3 regions of the Cellulomonas sp. P4_H4 genome follow, and region 1 is predicted to be linked to each of the others. Evidence: riboswitches for the same ligand, from Rfam matches in the RefSeq annotation. Region 1 holds a riboswitch; each other region holds the start of a gene.
What was found. A riboswitch is a leader RNA that binds a small molecule or an ion and turns the genes downstream of it on or off. The one in region 1 is predicted to bind S-adenosylmethionine.

Region 1 (5,755 bases):
CGCGCGTCAGCTCCGAGAGGCCGAGCGTGCCGAGCGCACCGCGTCCCTCGCCCAGCAGCGGGCCGCCCGTGACGCCGAGAAGGCCCGCCGGCAGGCCGTCCGTGTCGCGCACTCGACGGCGCCCGACGACGAGCAACCCGCGCTCGCGGCCGACCTGCCACCGGGGATCGCCGTGCTGTGGCGCGCACCCGCCGTCGGTCGCCCCGGCCCCCGGCCCGGGCTCACGCTCGAGCAGATCGCCGATGCCGGCATCGCCCTGGCCGACGCCGAGGGACTGGACGCCGTCTCGATGGCGCGACTGGCCGAGTCGCTCGGGTTCACGACGATGTCGCTCTACCGGTACGTCTCGTCCAAGGACGAGGTGCTGAGCCTGATGTCCGACCGTGCCGGCGGTTCGCCGCCCCCCACCGGGCCCGAGCTGGGTGGCTGGCGCGAGCGGCTCGAGCTCATCCTCGCCATCCAGCAGCCGATCCTGCGGGCGCACCCGTGGCTCGCGCGCACCACGACCGTGCTGCACGCGATCGGTCCGGGTCGCCTCGCCTGGATGGAGGGCATGCTCGCCGCGCTGGAGGAGACGCCGCTGACGGAGCGGCAGAAGGTCGGTGCGATCGGGGTGCTGTCGACGCACGCGCTCGACCAGCTGCGGATCAGCGAGCAGCTGTCGTCCCAGGCGCGCACCGCCGCCGTCGGCCCCGCGGACGGCGAGGCCCCGGATCTCGGTGAGCTCATCGGCATGCTCGCCACACCGGCGTCCCACCCCGCCCTCGTGCGGGCCGCGTCGTCAGGCGCGTTCTCGTGGGGCCCGTCCGAGGAGCCCGGGGACGACTCCCTCGACTTCGGTACGCAGCTGATCCTCGACGGCATCGAGCGGCTCGTGACCGTCGCCGCGAGCCACCCACAGCCCCCGGCCCGGCGGGTGCTGCCGCCTGGACCCGTCCAGGTGTCGGACGCACCCGACAGACTCGAGGCATGACCTCTCCCGATGCCCCACCGGTAGACGCACCGCGAACCCTGCTGGTCGACGTGCCGACCCTGACCGGCCGCTGCTTCGGCGACGGCAACCCGCTCTACGAGCAGTACCACGACGAGGAGTGGGGCAAGTCGGTGCACGGCGAGCACGCCCTGTTCGAGCGGTTCGCGCTCGAGGGCTTCCAGTCCGGGCTCGCGTGGATCACCGTGCTGCGCAAGCGTCCCGCCTTCAGGGCCGCGTTCGCGGACTTCGACCCGGAGCGTGTGGCCGAGTTCGGTGACGACGACGTCGCACGGCTGATGGCCGACGCCGGGATCGTGCGCAACCGGGCCAAGATCGAGGCGACGATCGCGAACGGCCGGGCACTGCGCGAGCTGCACGCGTCCGGCGGATCGCTCGACGCCGTCCTGTGGTCGCACGCCCCCGACCGCACCGACTGGGTCCGGCCGTCCACCTGGACCGACGTCCCCGCGATCACCGCCGAGTCGAAGGCCCTGGCCAAGGAGCTCAAGTCGCTCGGCTTCCGGTTCGTGGGACCCACGACTGCGTACGCCGCGATGCAGGCGTGCGGCGTGGTGGACGATCATCTGGCGACCTGCCCGACGGTTCGGAGCGTGTAGACACCGCCGCTTCGCGGCCACAGCGTCCGCTGGCGCGATCCACCTAGACGCTTGACCAGGGCGAACGCCCGGGCACGCCGTAGAGGTCCGGCCGACGGCTCGAGCGACGTGCCGTGGGCCGCGGGTGAGATCTCAGCTTGTGGCGGGTGATGTGTCGGCGAGCGTCTCGGCAGGCGGGATTCTGCGCACTATCGTGCGGCGAGTGGCAGACGATCTCGAACCCGACGGGCGGCACGACGACGTGCGCGCCGCGGCAGAGGCGTTGGCCGGGACGGCCGAACCGGACGTCGAGATCCTCGCCGCGGTCCACGACGGGCTCCGCCTCGTGCCGGCCGGATCGCCCACGTCGTGGTTCGACGTGCCGTCACAGAAGCGCGGGCGCGACGACGGGTCGCTGGGGACGCGCCGAGAGGTCTGAGACACTCGCGTCTCACCCGTCGAACATGGTTGCTCACCATGTGGTCGCCGGTCTACCATCGCGGCTACCATCCAGAGCGGCCGAGAGACCTGGCTCCACGACGCCGCAGCAACCCCCCTCTCACGAGGGTGTGGGTGCTTCCGCCAGGGACGATGGAGAGAACCAGATGTCCCCGAACCACCGTTGTACCGGACGACCCGCCTCGCAGGGCCCACTGTGAGCGCCGCGACGGTGGAACCTCGCACGCCCGGACTGCACGTTGCGCCCGCCGCGCGCCCGCAGGCTGCCAACGACCGGCCCACCATCTCCTTCGAGCTCTTCCCGCCGCGCAATCCTGACGCGGCGCCGCGCCTGTGGGCCACGATCCAGGCGCTCGAGTCGGTGCACCCGGACTTCGTCTCGGTCACCTACGGCGCCTCGGGCAAGACGCGCGTCACCACGCGGCAGCTGGTCAGCCGCCTGCTGCACGAGACGACCCTGAACCCGATCGCCCACCTGACCTGCGTCGGCACGTCGCGCGAGGAGATCACGACGATCGTCGAGGAGTTCCTCGACGAGGGCGTCCGCTCGTTCCTCGCGCTCCGCGGCGACCCGCCCACGGACCAGACCGACTGGGTCGCGCACCCGGACGGGCTCCAGACCGCCGGCGAGCTGGTCGAGCTGCTGCGTCAGATCGAGGCGCAGCGCTGCGCGGACAGCCCGTCGCAGGCCGTGCGGGCTCGCGTCCGTCCGCTCTCGGTCGCCGTCGCCGCCTTCCCCCGCGGGAACCACGCCACCGGTGGCACGCGGGCCCAGGACGTCGCGTCGCTGCTGTCCAAGCAGGAGGCCGGCGCCGACTTCGCGATCACGCAGGTGTTCTTCGAGGCGGAGGACTACCTCGGGATCGTCCAGGAGGCGCGCGAGGCCGGCGTCACCATCCCGATCATCCCGGGCATCATCCCGACCACAGACCCGGCCCGCCTGCTGCGGCTGCAGGACCTCACCGGGGTTCCGGTGCCCGAGCGACTGTTCGACCTGCTCGGCTCCGCCGACGACGAGCTCGACCGGCACCGCCGGGGCATCCGTGCCAGCGTCGACCTGGTCAACGGCGTCCTGGACGGCGGGGCTCCCGGCGTCCACCTCTACACGTTCAACCAGCACCATGCCGTACTTGACCTGCTCGAGGGTGCACACCTCGACGGCGGAGCTCGGACAGCTCCCGACCTGGCCAGCGGGCCGCAGGTCACGGCAACCGCCCGACCCTCGAGGGACTGAAAACCATGAGCGAGACCCCGAAGTTCCCCGCCGGCTCCGTGCTCGGCTACCCGCGCATCGGACCGCGCCGTGAGCTCAAGAAGGCCATCGAGTCATTCTGGGCCGGCAAGTCGAGCGCCGACGACGTGGAGGCTGTGGCCGCCGACCTGCGTCGCCGCACGCGCAACCGCCTCGTCGAGCTGGGCCTGCCCAAGGACGTTCCCGCGATCCCGAGCGCCTTCTCGTTCTACGACCACGTGCTCGACGCGACCGCCGTCGTCGGTGCCGTCCCGGCCCGCTTCGCCGACGTCGTCGCCGAGGACGGCTCGCTCGACCTGGCCGGTTACTCGACCGTGGCGCGTGGCCGCGGTGACGACCTGCCGCTCGAGATGACCAAGTGGTTCGACACCAACTACCACTACCTGGTCCCGGAGATCGGCCCCGAGACCACGTTCCGCTACGCGAGCGACCGCCCCGTGCGGGAGTTCAAGGAGGCCCTCGCGGACGGCGTCCTGACGCGTCCGGTCATCGTCGGCCCCGTCACGTACCTCGCGCTGGCCAAGTCGACCGAGGGTGCGCCCGACGACTTCGCGCCGATCGACCGCCTCGAGGACCTGCTGCCCGTCTACGCCGCTCTGCTCCAGGACCTCGCCGCCGCGGGTGCCACCTGGGTGCAGCTGGAGGAGCCCGCACTGGTCTCCGACTCGATCGAGGTCCCGGCCGAGCAGCTGCTCGCCGCGGTCATCGAGGCGTACCGCGCCCTGGCCACCGACCTCACCGACCGCCCGGCGATCCTCGTCGCCGCGCCGTACGGCGACCTGGGCGCCGCGCTCCCGGTGCTCGCGGCCACCGACGTCGACGCCATCGGCATCGACCTCGTCCGCGGCAGCGCGCCCACCGAGTCCGTACCCGGCCTCGAGACCAAGACGCTGGTCGCCGGCGTGATCGACGGTCACAACATCTGGCGCGCCGACCTCGACGCCAAGCTCGCGATCCTGGAGCAGCTGGAGGGCCTCGGCGCCGCCGCGGTGACCGTCGGCACCTCCACGTCGCTGTTCCACGTCCCGCACACGACCACCGACGAGCCGACGCTCGACGAGACGCTGAAGAGCTGGCTCGCCTTCGCCGACGAGAAGGTCGCCGAGGTCGTGACGCTGGCCGAGGGTCTGACCGAGGGCCGCGAGGCCATCCACGAGCAGCTGCTCGCCGCCACCGACGCGGTCAACTCGCGTCGCACGGCGCCCGGCGTCGTCGTCCCCGCGGTCCGCGAGCGCGCGGCCGCCCTCAGCGAGGACGCGTTCAACCGCGGTCCGTTCGACGAGCGCAAGGTCGCGCAGGCCGCCCGCCTGAACCTCCCGCCGCTGCCGACGACGACCATCGGCTCGTTCCCCCAGACCGGCGAGATCCGCAAGGCGCGCGCCGCGTTCGGCAAGGGCGAGCTGACGGAGGCGCAGTACGACGAGGAGATGAAGGCGGAGATCCGCCGCGTCGTCGAGCTGCAGGAGCAGATCGGCTTCGACGTGCTGGTGCACGGCGAGCCCGAGCGCAACGACATGGTCCAGTACTTCGCGGAGAACCTCGACGGGTTCGCTGTGACGCAGAACGGCTGGGTCCAGTCCTATGGCTCGCGCTGCACGCGTCCCTCGATCCTGTGGGGCGACGTCTCTCGTCCGAAGCCGATCACGGTCGACTGGACGTCGTACACCCAGTCGCTGACCAGCAAGCCGGTCAAGGGCATGCTCACCGGGCCGGTGACGATCCTCGCGTGGTCGTTCGTGCGCGACGACCAGCCGCTCGGTGACACCGCCAACCAGGTCGGCCTCGCGCTGCGCGACGAGATCGCCGACCTCGAGGCCGCCGGCATCGCCGTGATCCAGGTGGACGAGCCCGCGCTGCGCGAGCTGCTGCCCCTGCGCGTCGAGGACCACGCCGCCTACCTGGACTGGTCGGTCCGCTCGTTCCGCCTGTCGACCGCGGGCGTCCGCGCCGACACGCAGATCCACACGCACCTGTGCTACTCGGAGTTCGGCCAGATCATGGGCGCGATCGACGGCCTCGACGCCGACGTGACGTCCATCGAGGCGGCCCGCTCGAAGATGGAGATCCTCGGAGACATCGCCTCGGCCGGCTACCCCCGCGCCGTCGGCCCGGGTGTCTACGATATCCACTCTCCGCGCGTCCCCAGCGAGGCCGAGGTCGAGGAGCTGCTCACCGAGGCCGTCAAGGCCATCGCCGTGGACCAGCTCTGGGTCAACCCGGACTGCGGCCTGAAGACGCGTCGCTACGAGGAGGTCGCCCCGTCGCTGACGCACATCATCGAGGCGACGAAGAAGGTCCGCGCGACGCTCTGATGCCCGCCACCTGTCCCGTGACCTCCGTGGCCGCGGGCGGGTGGTCCGCGCGACTCTCTGATGCCCGCCACCTGTCCCGCGACCTCCGTGGCCGCGGGCGGGTGGTCCGCGCGACTCTCTGATGCCCCGCCACCCGTCCCGTGACCTCCGTGGCCGCGGGCGG
Region 2 (5,755 bases), on a different contig from region 1:
AGGAGCGCTGCCGGCACGGACGTCCGGCCCACGACGATCCCCACCGGGATGGCGACCAGCACGCCCACCAGCAGGCGAGCACCCGAGGTGGTCGCCAGCTGTCGGGTGTCCATGCCGCCAGTGTTCACCGGCGGCACGGACACCCATCGGCAGGCGCGCCCAGGCGTCAGTGCCCGAGCGTGCCCAGCGCCTGCGTCAGGTCGTCGATCAGGTCGTCCGGGTCCTCGAGCCCCACGGACAGCCGGACGGTCGACTCGCCGATACCCACGGCTGCGCGCCCCTCGGCACCGAGCTTGCGGTGGGTCGTCGTCGCGGGGTGCGTGATGATCGACTTCGCGTCGCCCAGGTTGTTCGAGATGTCGATGATCCGCAGCGCGTCGACCACCCCGAACGTCGCCTTCTTGGCCACGTCGGGCGTCGCTCCCTCGGGAACCGCCAGGTTGAACGTCACGACCGTGCCGCCGCCCGACTGCTGCGCGAGCGCGAGCGCGTGCTGCGGGTGCGAGGGCAGGTACGGGTAGCGGACCATCGAGACGCCCGGCTGCTCCTCGAGCCACGTCGCCAGGCGCAGGGCCGACGCGGTCTGGTGCCTGACGCGCAGCGAGAGGGTCTCGAGGCCCTTGAGCAGGACCCAGGCGTTGAACGCGGACATCGACGGGCCGGTGTTCCGGATGAGCGTCTGCACCGGGCCGTGGATGTACTCGTCGGTGCCCAGGATCGCGCCGCCGAGCACTCGCCCCTGACCGTCGATGTGCTTCGTGGCGGAGTAGACGATCACGTCGGCGCCGAAGTCGAGCGGGCGCGAGAGCACGGGCGTGGCGAAGACGTTGTCGACGATGACCAGGGCGCCCGCCGCGTGCGCGAGCTTGGTGACCGCCGCGATGTCGACCAGGTCCTGCATCGGGTTCGACGGCGTCTCGAAGAAGACGACGTCGGCGGGCGTCGAGAGCGCCTCCTCCCACTGCGACAGCACGTGCCCGTCGACGTAGTCCGTCGTCACGCCCCACTGGGCGAAGACCTCCTCGAAGAGCACGACGGTCGACCCGAAGAGCGCACGGGCCGCGACGACGCGGGAGCCCGCCTTGGCGACCGCCGCGATGGCGGTGAACACGGCGGACATGCCGCTCGCCGTCGCGAAGGCGGCCTCGGCGCCGTCGAGCAGGCGCAGGCGCTCCTCGAAGGTCGAGACCGTCGGGTTGTTGTAGCGCGAGTACAGGAACCGGTCGTACTCGCCGGCGAACGCGGACTCGGCCTGTGCGGCGTCGTCGTAGACGTATCCCTGCGTCAGGAACAGCGCCTCGGACATCTCCTGGAACTGGGACCGCACCAGCCCGCCGCGCACGGCGAGCGTGTCGGGGCGCAGCGTGCTTCGTTCGACCCGCTTCTCGTCCCAGTCGCCGGGACCCGGCACGCGGGGGCTCACCGCTGCCGCCACGGCAGGCCGGCAGCGCGCCAGCCCGAGTGCCCACGGTGCCCGTCGGCGCCCACGTCGCCCTCGAAGCCCTCGAGCACGTTGTACGCCGGACCGAGCCCGGCTGCGGTGGCCGCGTTTGCGGCGGCGATCGAGCGCACGCCCGAGCGGCACAGGAAGACGATCGGACGCCCGTCGCCGGGCGCGAGCCCGACCTCGCTGAGCTGCTTGAGGAACTGCGGGTTCGGGCGCCCGGACGGGTAGGTGACCCACTCGACGAGCGCGGCCCGGCCGTCGATCGAGGACCCGTCGGGGATGCCGACGTACGCCCACTCGGCGTCGGTGCGGACGTCCACGAGCAGCGCGCTCGAGTCGGACGTCAGGAGGTCCCAGGCCTGCTGGGGGGTCAGGTCGCCGGCGTAGCTCATGCGGGCCTCGTCTCGTGGGTGGGGCGGGGAAGGACGACGGCCTGCGCGACGACCACGCGCGTCCCGTCGAAGGTGGCGGCCGGGCCGCCGTGCAGGACGTAGCCGTTAGCCAAGGCTTCTGAGACGCGCTCGCAGAATGCAAGGTCGTCCGGGCCGCTGAGCAGCCGGTAGAGAAGTCGTTCGGTCACGTGCGGGAACCTCCATCGGTCCTGGCGGTAGCACCCTCGACCAGGCACCTGTCGGTGCATGCGGGTTGCTGCGGCGTCGTCGAGCCAGATCTCTCAGCCGCTCTGGATGGTGTCGGTGATGCTAGTGCGACGCCTCGACGTTTCCAACTGGTGGTATCGAAGTCTTGCCATCCGAGATGAATCGGATCACGCGTTGACAGTCCTGCGGGGCTGCGGGGACCCTCTTCTCAGGTCATGAGCGCCAGCGTCAAGCCCCGGCTCGCTGGCCGGCAACCCTCCTCCGCGGTGGGGTGCCCCGGGTGACGACCTGGCTGTGCTCCGTCCGGAGCACGGCAAGCGCGGGGTCCACCGGCTGTTGGTCGGCTGAAGAGTGGCCCTCGAGACCTGTCGGAGGACCATCATGACCGCAACCGTCGAGCGCCTCTCGTGTGTGGACGTCGATGCGGTGGGCGCCCTGCTCCCCGTCGTCGGCGGCAACACCACCGTTCCTCTCGTCGACGGCACGCAGCGCGTCTACGCCAACCTCGACTACGCGGCGAGCGCCCCGGCTCTCGACGCCGTCGCCGCGCGCGTGACCGAGGTCCTGCCGCTGTACGCGTCCGTGCACCGCGGTGCCGGCTACCTGTCCCAGGTGTCCACGGCCCTGTACGAGTCCGCACGCCAGACGATCGCGCGCTTCGTGGACGCCCGTCCCGACGACGTCGCGATCATCACCCGCAACACCACCGACTCGCTCAACCTGCTCGCGCGGGTCGTCCCGCAGGGCTCCCGGGTTCTCGTCCTCGACATCGAGCACCACGCCAACCTGCTGCCCTGGGTGCACTCGGGCGACGGTCACGGCCACTCGACGACGATCCTGCCGATCGCGCGCACCGTGGCGGAGACGCTCTCCAAGCTTCGCGACGAGCTCGCCCGCCAGCACTACGCGCTCCTGACCGTCACGGGCGCCTCCAACGTCACCGGTGAGTCGCTGCCGCTCGACGAGGTCATCTCCCTCGCGCACGCCGAGGGCACGCGCGTCGCTGTCGACGGTGCCCAGCTGGTGCCCCACCGCGGCTTCTCGCTCGCGGCCACCGATGCGGACTACATCGCGTTCTCGGGGCACAAGACCTACGCGCCGTTCGGGGCCGGTGCCCTGGTCGGCCGTCGCGACTGGCTCGACACCGGCTCGCCGTACCTCGCAGGGGGAGGTGCGGTGCGCGACGTCCGGACCGACCGCACGGTCTGGCAGCCCGCGCCGGCGCGCCACGAGGCCGGCTCGCCCAACGTGATCGGTGCGATCGCGCTCGCGGAGGCCTGCGACCAGCTCGCCGCACTGCCCGCCGGTGCGCTCGGCGCGCACGAGGATGCCCTCCGGTCCCGGCTCGTCGCGGGTCTGGCCGCGATCGACGGCGTCGATATCGCGCGCATCTGGCCCGACTCGGCGGCACCCGTCGGCGTGCTCACCTTCACGGTGCCCGGCCACAACCCCGGCCTCGTCGCCGCGTACCTGTCGGCCGAGCACGGCATCGGTGTCCGCGACGGCCGCTTCTGCGCCCACCCGCTCCTCGCGCACCTCGACGCGTCCGACGGTGCGATCCGCGCGTCCGTCGGCGTCGGCACCACCAGTGAGGCTGTCGACCGTCTGATCTCCGCGCTGACCACCTACCTGACGGACGGCCCGAGCTCCGGCTACGAGGTCGTCGACGGCTGCTGGGCGGTCGTCGAGGACACCCGCCCGCTCGTCGCCGTGCACGGCCTGGACCACCTGGCAGCCACGGCCGCGGCAGCCTGCGGCCCGGCCCTGGACGACTAGCCGCCGGCCCCAGGCGGCAGCCCTGGCTGCCGACCGCTGGTCGGCCAGCTGCCCACCCGCAGCCACGAGACCGTCAGTCCCACACGAGCCCGGCAGTTCCACGTGCCGGTCTCGTGTCGGAGTGACGGTCTCGACGGCGACGCGACGCCATCGGGTGCGACATCGGCCGCGTTGTGACCGCGTGCATCCGTCGCGCGGGGTGGCCGGGAAGTGGGTGCAGGGCGTCCGACCGGGTGCCCGCGCGGTGCGGCGCTGGGGCGTCGGCCGTGAACCCTCGTCCGTAGGAGCCCATCATGAGGATCCGCCGCACTCTGTCCGCCCTGGTCGTCGCCGGTCTCGCCGCGGGAGGTGGACTCGCGCTCGCGCCGGCCGCGTCGGCCGCCCCAGGAACGTCGAGCCTTGCGGCACTGCTGGCGTCGGACGGCGACACGTTCGACCGCAGCTGGTACGACTTCGACATCCTCGACCAGGCCGTCGCCGCGGTGCTGGCTGCCAAGCCCGCCAGCCCGGTGGCGGTGCTCGCGGACGGCACGGTGCCGCTGACCGCGTTCGTGCCGAACGACCGTGCGTTCCAGCTGCTGGCGTGGGACCTCACGCACCACTGGTACGGCAGCGAGCAGAAGGTGCTGACGGCGCTGGCCGGCGCCGTAGGCATCGACGCGATCGAGCAGGTGCTGCTGTACCACGTCGTCCCGGGCGTGACGATCGACTCGTCGGCCGCGCTGGCGTCGGACAACGCGGTGCTGACGACGGCGCAGGGTGGCACGTTCCAGGTGGACGTCCTGAGCAAGCGGCTCGCCCTGGTGCAGCTCAAGGACCAGGACCGCAACGACCTGAACCCGTTCCTGATCCGCCGCCAGCTCGACCTCAACGCGGGCAACGTCCAGATCGCCCACGCGATCACCTTCGTGCTGCGCCCGGCCGACCTCTGACCGAGGATGGATGCAGGTGAGCAGTCGTCGGGCTCCGAGACCCGGCGGCTGCCGCCGCGTCAGGCCAGGGGTGTGACGGTCCCCGTCAGGTGCGGCACCGCGGTCCAGGCCGCGATCTCGAAGCCCCGCTCGAGCGCACCGACATGCACCGACACCGTCGACGGCAGCAGGACCGGCTTCGAGAACTCGACGGACCAGTCGAACGCGTCGCCTCGTGCTGCGCCGACGGCCGCGAGTGCGAGCGACGCCGTGTACATGCCGTGGGCGATCGCACGAGGGAAGCCGAACGCCTTGGCGGCCAAGGACGACATGTGGATCGGGTTGCGGTCGCCGGAGACCGCCGCGTACCGGCGCCCGGTGTCTGCGGCGAGCACCCACTGAGCGGTCGGCACGGGCGCCTGGAACGGCGGGCGCTCGTCGGACGCACCCTCGCCCTGCAGGAACACGCCCTTCGCCAGGTACGTCGACACGCCTCGCCAGGTGACGTCGTCGCCGACCGAGACCGTGGTCACGAGGTCGACCTGCGTGCCGGTGCGGTGTGCACGCAGGTTCGCCGCGGTGGCCCGGACGTCGAACGTGTCCGCGAGCGAGAGCGGGCGGTGCTGCGTGACCTGGTTGGACAGGTGGACGAGGCCGGCCAACGGCAGCGGGAAGTCCGAGCGTGCCATGACGGCCGTCGCGACGGGGAACGCGAGCACGTGCACGAACCCTGCGGGCAGCAGGTCGCTCGCGGACTCCCCGAGCAGGTGCTGGTACTCGGTCAGGTGGGCGGCCTGGGCCCGGACCGATCGGACGACGTACTCGACGTCGGGCAGCTCGCGCTCCCTGCGTCGTCGCAAGGTCGACGCGGCACCGCGCGCGTACAACCCGCCGAGCCCGGGCACGCCAGGCAGGACGACGACGGTCACTGACCCACCAGGTTCTGCCCGCACACCCGCAGCACGCGGCCCACGATGCCACCGGCGGCGGGTGAGGCCAGGAACGCGACGGTCTCGGCCACG
Region 3 (5,755 bases), on a different contig from region 1:
GTCTCCCCAGGGGCGCCTGACCGACGCCCAGGTGCAGGTCGCGCTCGCGGATCTCGGGGTGCCGGTGGACGACGTGCGCTCGACCCCGCACATCGCTCCCACCGGAACCATGCTTCTCGCACGCACCGACGACGGCACGAACCTGCGCGTCCGCGTCTACGGGCGCGACGCGTGGGACAGCCAGGTCGTCGGGTCGCTGTGGACCGCCCTGACCCGGCGCGGTGAGCGGGCGCACGTGGGCAGCAGTCGCAGGTCGCGCGTCGAGCACGAGGCCCTGATGACCCTCCTGGCCGCGCAGGCGCAGGTGCCGACGCTCGACATCGTCGCGGTCGGGATGGCCGTCCAGGGAGACGCCCTCCTGGTCACCAGCAGCCCCGCGACCACGCTGGCGGAGCTCGAGCCCGACGGCCTGGACGACGGCCTGCTCGCGGAGATGTGGCGCGCGGTGGTCACGCTGAACGGCGCGGGCATCAGCCACGGTCAGATCGACGGTGCCCGGGTCGTCGTCCGCCCCGACGGCGCCGTGGCCCTGGCCGACTTCGACGCGGCGGCGTCGGCCTCCGACGACGGTGACCTGCGCACCGACCGGGCTCGGCTGCTCGTCGCGACGGCCCTGGTCGTCGGACCGGACCGGGCTGTCGCCGCGGCGCTGGACGCGCTCGGCGCCGGTGGCCTGGCAGACGTGCTGCCGTACCTGCAGCCCGCCGCGCTCGGGCACGGGACACGAGCGGACGTCCGGGCGCGGAGCTGGACCATCGACGAGCTGCGGGCGGGCGCCATCGCGGCCGCTGGGGTCGACGAACCACCGCTGGAACGTCTGCGACGCGTGACGCCGGCGTCGGTCGGGAAGCTCCTGCTCGTCGGGCTCCTGGTGTACTTCGTCGTCTCGCTGCTCGTCGGCATCGATGTCGCCAGCGTCGCCGAAGCGCTGGGCTCGGCGAGCTGGGCCTGGGTCGTCGCCGCGCTGCTGCTCTGTCCGCTCATCCCGGCCTCGACGGCCGGCGCGACGCTGGGCGCCTCGCTCGCACGTCTGCGGTACTTCCCGGTCCTCATGCTGCAGTACGCGATCCAGTTCATCTCGCTGGTCATCCCCGCGACCGCAGCCCGGCTCGCGCTCGAGGTCCGCTTCTTCCAGAAGTTCGGCATCCCCGCCGCCACAGCCCTCTCGTTCGGGCTCATCGACAGCGTCAGCGGGTTCGTCGTGGAGGTCGGCCTGATCCTGGTCGTCCTGGTCAGCGGGCTGCCCGGCTTCAGCGAGAGTGTCCTGACGGGGTCGAGCGGCTCGGATGACGGGTCGACGAGCCCGTCCCTGCTCGCGGCACTGATCGCGCTGGTCGTGATCGGCGTCGTCGTCACCCTCGTCGTCCCGCAGCTGCGCCACCGGGTCACGGCGATCGTCCCGCGGATCCGGGCGTCGCTCGCGGGCCAGGTCCACGCGGCGCAGTCCTCGCTCGGCGTCCTTCGCAGGCCCGGCAAGGTCGCGGCGATGCTCGGCGGGAACCTCGGCGCCCAGCTCCTCCAGGCCGCGGTCCTGGGCCTGTGCCTGCACGCGTTCGGGGAGAGCGCGCACTTCTCCCAGCTGATCCTCATCAACACGGCCGTGTCGCTGTTCTCCGGCCTCATGCCCATCCCGGGCGGCGTGGGAGTCTCCGAGGCGGCACTCACGCTCTGCCTGCAGGCGATCGGCGTCCCCAGTGCGATCGCGATCTCCACGGCCATCACGTTCCGGCTCGTGACGTTCTACCTGCCCCCGATCTGGGGTGCCGCGGCGATGCGGTGGCTGCGTCGTCACGAGTACGTGTAGGCGACCTGCTGACCAACACCGCGTGACCAGGGCCGATGTCCGATCTCACGATGTGGCCAGCCATTTGACGTGCCGGAATCATGCCGCCTAAATTCCTACCAACAAGGTCAAGATTTCCAGCGCGAAGCTCCGGCTAGCTGGATGGCAACCCTCCGCGTGGCGGGGTGCCCCGGATGAGGACCTGGTCGTGGAGGGCGTCGAGCCCCCGCACGGCAACAACGCGAGCCCCGGCCCCGCCGGGACGAGAGGACGGACCATGAACGCGATCGGAGCCACCCGCTCCACGAGCAGCGGCGTCGCCATGCTCTCGCGTTCCTGTTGTCGCTGACCCCCTAGCAGCCCCGTCCCACCCCACGCACGCCCCCTGACGGGGCGCGCCCCGCCGCACCCCGAAACCGTGCGCGCCCCCACCTCTCGCACCACACGAACGGATACCCCTGTGTCCACCCATGCCCATCTCGGTGTCGACCTGTCCGACACCGGCGCCCGTGCCGCCGCCTGGCGCACCCACGGCTCCCAGGGTCAGCGCCTCTTCGACGCCGGCCGGCTCGAGGAGCTCGTCGCCGTCGCCCAGCGTGGCGCGCTCGACTTCGTCGTGTTCGACGACGACTTCGCGCTGCACCCCGGCGGCAGCACGAGCCGCCTCGACGCAGCCCTCGTCGCGGGTCGGCTGGCCCCCCGCACGCAGGGCATCGGGATCGTCGCGGCCGTCGGCACCACGCACACGGCCCCCGCGCACATCTCGACCGCGATCGCGACGATCGACCAGGCCAGCGGTGGTCGCGCCGGGTGGCAGGTCGGCTGGAGCACGCGTCTCGACGAGGTGCCGACCGCCGGTCCGCGGTCCACGTCCGCGCACGCGGCAGCGGTGCAGGGTGCCGCCGACGCCGCCGCGACGGTCGGCCGGCTCTGGGACAGCGCCGACGACCTGCCCGTGGTCCGTCCGCGGTTCACCACGCACGACGGCGTGAACTTCGCCGCCGGCAAGCCGAAGGCGACCGCCCGTCCCGCGCAGGGCCGCCCGCCCGTCGTCGTGCGGGCCACGACGCCCCCCGAGATCGACCTCGCCGGCCGGTACGCCGACGTGGTGCGCATCCGCGCGACGACTCGTGACGAGGCCGCGCAGACCCGCGCCCGTGTGCTGAGCGCGGTCGTCGCCGCCGGTCGCGACCCGCGCGACGTGCGCGTCCTGGTCGACGTCTACCTGATCGTCGGCCCGGACACCGCGAGCGCGCAGGCCCGCCTCGACATGCTCACCGACCTCGAGGGCGTCAGCTGGGACACCGGCTCGCTCGCGTTCGTCGGCACGTCCACCGGATTCGCCGACCTGGTCACCGACTGGCTCGACGCCGACGCGGTCGACGGCTTCACCGTCCGGCCGGCGTCCGTGCAGACCGACCTGGTCGCCCTTGTCGACGGAGTGCTGCCGGTCCTGCGAGCGGCGGACGCCTTCCGGTCCGAGTACCCCGGCCGGACGTTCCGCGACACGCTCGGCCTGCACAGCACCGCGGGCGCCGCCGCAGCTCACACGTACGCGGCCACGGCATGACGACCACCGACGAGCGCGTCGTGCGCTCCTACGCGTTGAGCGACCCGGCCGTGCGGCCCATGCTCGACGAGCTGGCGGTCGAGTACCTGACCCGCTACAGCGAGTTCTTCACCGAGGCCGACCTGCGCACCGAGCTCGAGCGGTATCCCGCGGAGCAGTTCGCGGCTCCCGACGGCGACCTCGTCCTGATCCTGGAGGACGAGGTCCCGGTGGCCGGCGGCGCCTTCCGGCTGCGTGCCGAGCCCGAGCTCGGCTCGGCAGACCTTCTCAGCCGGCCCGGCACGCGCGACGAGGACGGTCTGCCGACCGTCCGCACGGCTGAGTACAAGCGGATCTGGACGAGCTCGGCGCACCGTCGCCGTGGGCTCGCCCGGCTCGTCCTCGCCGAGCTCGAGGATCGTGCGGCCGCGGCCGGCTACGAGCGCCTGTACCTGACCACCGGTCCGCGGCAGCCCGAGGCCGCTGCGCTGTACCTGGCGACCGGCTGGCACCCCCTGTTCGACACCACCCTCCCCCCGGAGGAGATCGGCCCGCTGGCGTTCGAGAAGTGGCTCTGTCCGGAGCACGACGCCCCGCAGCCGTAGCTCCCGCAAGCAGCCCCCCGAACCCCGGAGTACCCGTGTCCACCGCCTTCCTGCACAAGGACGACGTCCAGCCGGACCTGTCTGACGTCGTCGTCCACGACGAACCCCGCGTCTACGCCGCCCGCCACCCCGCCCGCTGGGTGGCCACCGCGATCGTCGCCGTCCTGCTCGCGATGGTCGTCAGCTCGCTCGTCTCCAACCCCAGGTGGGAGTGGAGCATCGTCTGGCAGTACCTGACGTGGCCGTCCGTGCTCGACGGCCTGTGGGGCACCCTCCGGCTCACCGCCGCGGCCGCCGTGGTCGGCTTCGGGCTCGGCACGGTGCTCGCGCTGATGCGGCTGTCCAAGTCGCCGCTGCTGCGGTCCGTGGCCTGGGGCTACATCTGGATCTTCCGGTCCGTGCCCCTGATCCTGCAGCTCCTGCTCTGGTACAACCTCGCCTACCTGTACCCGCACCTGACGCTCGGGGTGCCGTTCGGTCCGTCGTTCGTCGAGCTCGACACGCTGTCCGTGATCGACAAGTTCGGCGCCGCGGTCCTGGGGCTCGGGCTCTCGCAGGCGGCCTACGCGTCCGAGATCATCCGCGCCGGGATCATCGGTGTCGACCAGGGCCAGCACGAGGCGGCCGCCGCCCTCGGACTGCCGAGACGTCGCCAGCAGCGGCGGATCATCCTGCCGCAGGCCATGCGGACGATCGTCCCGACCGCCGTCAACGAGATCATCGGCCTGGTCAAGGGCACCTCGGTGGTCTACGTCCTCGCGTACGGCGAGCTGTTCTACATCGTCGGTGTCATCTACGGCCGGAACCAGCGCGTGGTCCCGCTGCTCATCGTCGCGGGCATCTGGTACCTCGTCGTGACCACCGTCCTGACGGTCATCCAGTACTACCTGGAGCGGCACTACGCCAAGGGGGCCCTGCGTCAGCTGCCGCCGACCCCGATCCAGAAGGCTCGCTGGGGACTGGGCGTCACCTGGTCGCGGCTCACGGGCAGACCGTTGCCCCGAGATCTACCGCCCAGCTACGGGCGTGCTGCCCGCAACGCACTGGTCCGCACCGGTCGCCCCACCAACGAGGGAGGGTTCTGATGGCCGCCGGACTCGTCGAGGTGCGTGGCGTGCACAAGGCCTACGGGACGCTCGAGGTGCTCGACGGCATCGACCTGACCGTCCAGCCGGGCGAGGTCACCGTGATCCTCGGTCCGTCGGGCTCGGGCAAGTCGACGCTGCTGCGCGTGATCAACCACCTGGAGAAGGTGGACCGCGGGCTCATCTCGGTGGACGGCGACCTCATCGGCTACAAGCGACGCTCCGACGGGGCGCTGCAGGAGCTCAAGGAGAAGGACGTCCTGGCGCAGCGGACCCGGATCGGGTTCGTGTTCCAGAACTTCAACCTCTTCCCGCACCTGACCGCGCTCGAGAACGTCATCGAGGCCCCGATCTCGGCCCAGCACCGCCCCCGCGCCGAGGTGGTCGTCGAGGCGCGCGCCCTGCTCGAACGCGTCGGGCTCTCCGACAAGGCCGACGCCTACCCCCGCCAGCTGTCCGGCGGGCAGCAGCAGCGGGTGGCGATCGCTCGGGCCCTCGCGGTCAAGCCGGCGGTCGTGCTCTTCGACGAGCCGACGTCCGCGCTCGACCCGGAACTGGTCGGTGAGGTTCTCGACGTCATCCGGGACCTCGCCGCGACCGGCACGACGCTCGTCGTCGTGACGCACGAGATCGGCTTCGCCCGCGAGGTCGCCACCTCGATCGTCTTCATGGACAGCGGCCGGATCGTCGAGCAGGGACCGCCGTCCCAGGTGCTCGACGCCCCCCGGCACGC

Region 2: linked by a shared signal. The riboswitch ahead of AC1DPN_RS01910 (aminotransferase class V-fold PLP-dependent enzyme) and the one ahead of AC1DPN_RS17330 (methylenetetrahydrofolate reductase) in region 1 are both predicted to bind S-adenosylmethionine.
Region 3: linked by a shared signal. The riboswitch ahead of AC1DPN_RS01015 (LLM class flavin-dependent oxidoreductase) and the one ahead of AC1DPN_RS17330 (methylenetetrahydrofolate reductase) in region 1 are both predicted to bind S-adenosylmethionine.

What each region holds. Positions count from the first base shown of each region.
Region 1 is NZ_JBFUKL010000007.1:15,126-20,880, forward strand. Features, by position in the region: gene AC1DPN_RS17315 (TetR/AcrR family transcriptional regulator) at 1-973, shown strand, start outside; gene AC1DPN_RS17320 (DNA-3-methyladenine glycosylase I) at 970-1,590, shown strand; gene AC1DPN_RS17325 (hypothetical protein) at 1,793-2,008, shown strand; SAM riboswitch class I at 2,073-2,167, shown strand; gene AC1DPN_RS17330 (methylenetetrahydrofolate reductase) at 2,225-3,262, shown strand; gene metE (5-methyltetrahydropteroyltriglutamate--homocysteine S-methyltransferase) at 3,268-5,592, shown strand.
Region 2 is NZ_JBFUKL010000001.1:364,986-370,740, forward strand. Features, by position in the region: gene AC1DPN_RS01890 (DUF1345 domain-containing protein) at 1-113, opposite strand, end outside; gene AC1DPN_RS01895 (O-succinylhomoserine sulfhydrylase) at 167-1,411, opposite strand; gene AC1DPN_RS01900 (rhodanese-like domain-containing protein) at 1,420-1,839, opposite strand; partial or broken gene AC1DPN_RS01905 (DUF1737 domain-containing protein) at 1,866-2,027, opposite strand; SAM riboswitch class I at 2,037-2,140, opposite strand; SAM riboswitch class IV at 2,258-2,372, shown strand; gene AC1DPN_RS01910 (aminotransferase class V-fold PLP-dependent enzyme) at 2,428-3,822, shown strand; gene AC1DPN_RS01915 (fasciclin domain-containing protein) at 4,116-4,754, shown strand; gene AC1DPN_RS01920 (MaoC/PaaZ C-terminal domain-containing protein) at 4,814-5,662, opposite strand; gene AC1DPN_RS01925 (3-oxoacyl-ACP reductase) at 5,659-5,755, opposite strand, start outside.
Region 3 is NZ_JBFUKL010000001.1:203,443-209,197, forward strand. Features, by position in the region: gene AC1DPN_RS01010 (lysylphosphatidylglycerol synthase domain-containing protein) at 1-1,804, shown strand, start outside; SAM riboswitch class IV at 1,910-2,029, shown strand; gene AC1DPN_RS01015 (LLM class flavin-dependent oxidoreductase) at 2,244-3,353, shown strand; gene AC1DPN_RS01020 (GNAT family N-acetyltransferase) at 3,350-3,937, shown strand; gene AC1DPN_RS01025 (amino acid ABC transporter permease) at 3,988-5,022, shown strand; gene AC1DPN_RS01030 (amino acid ABC transporter ATP-binding protein) at 5,022-5,755, shown strand, end outside.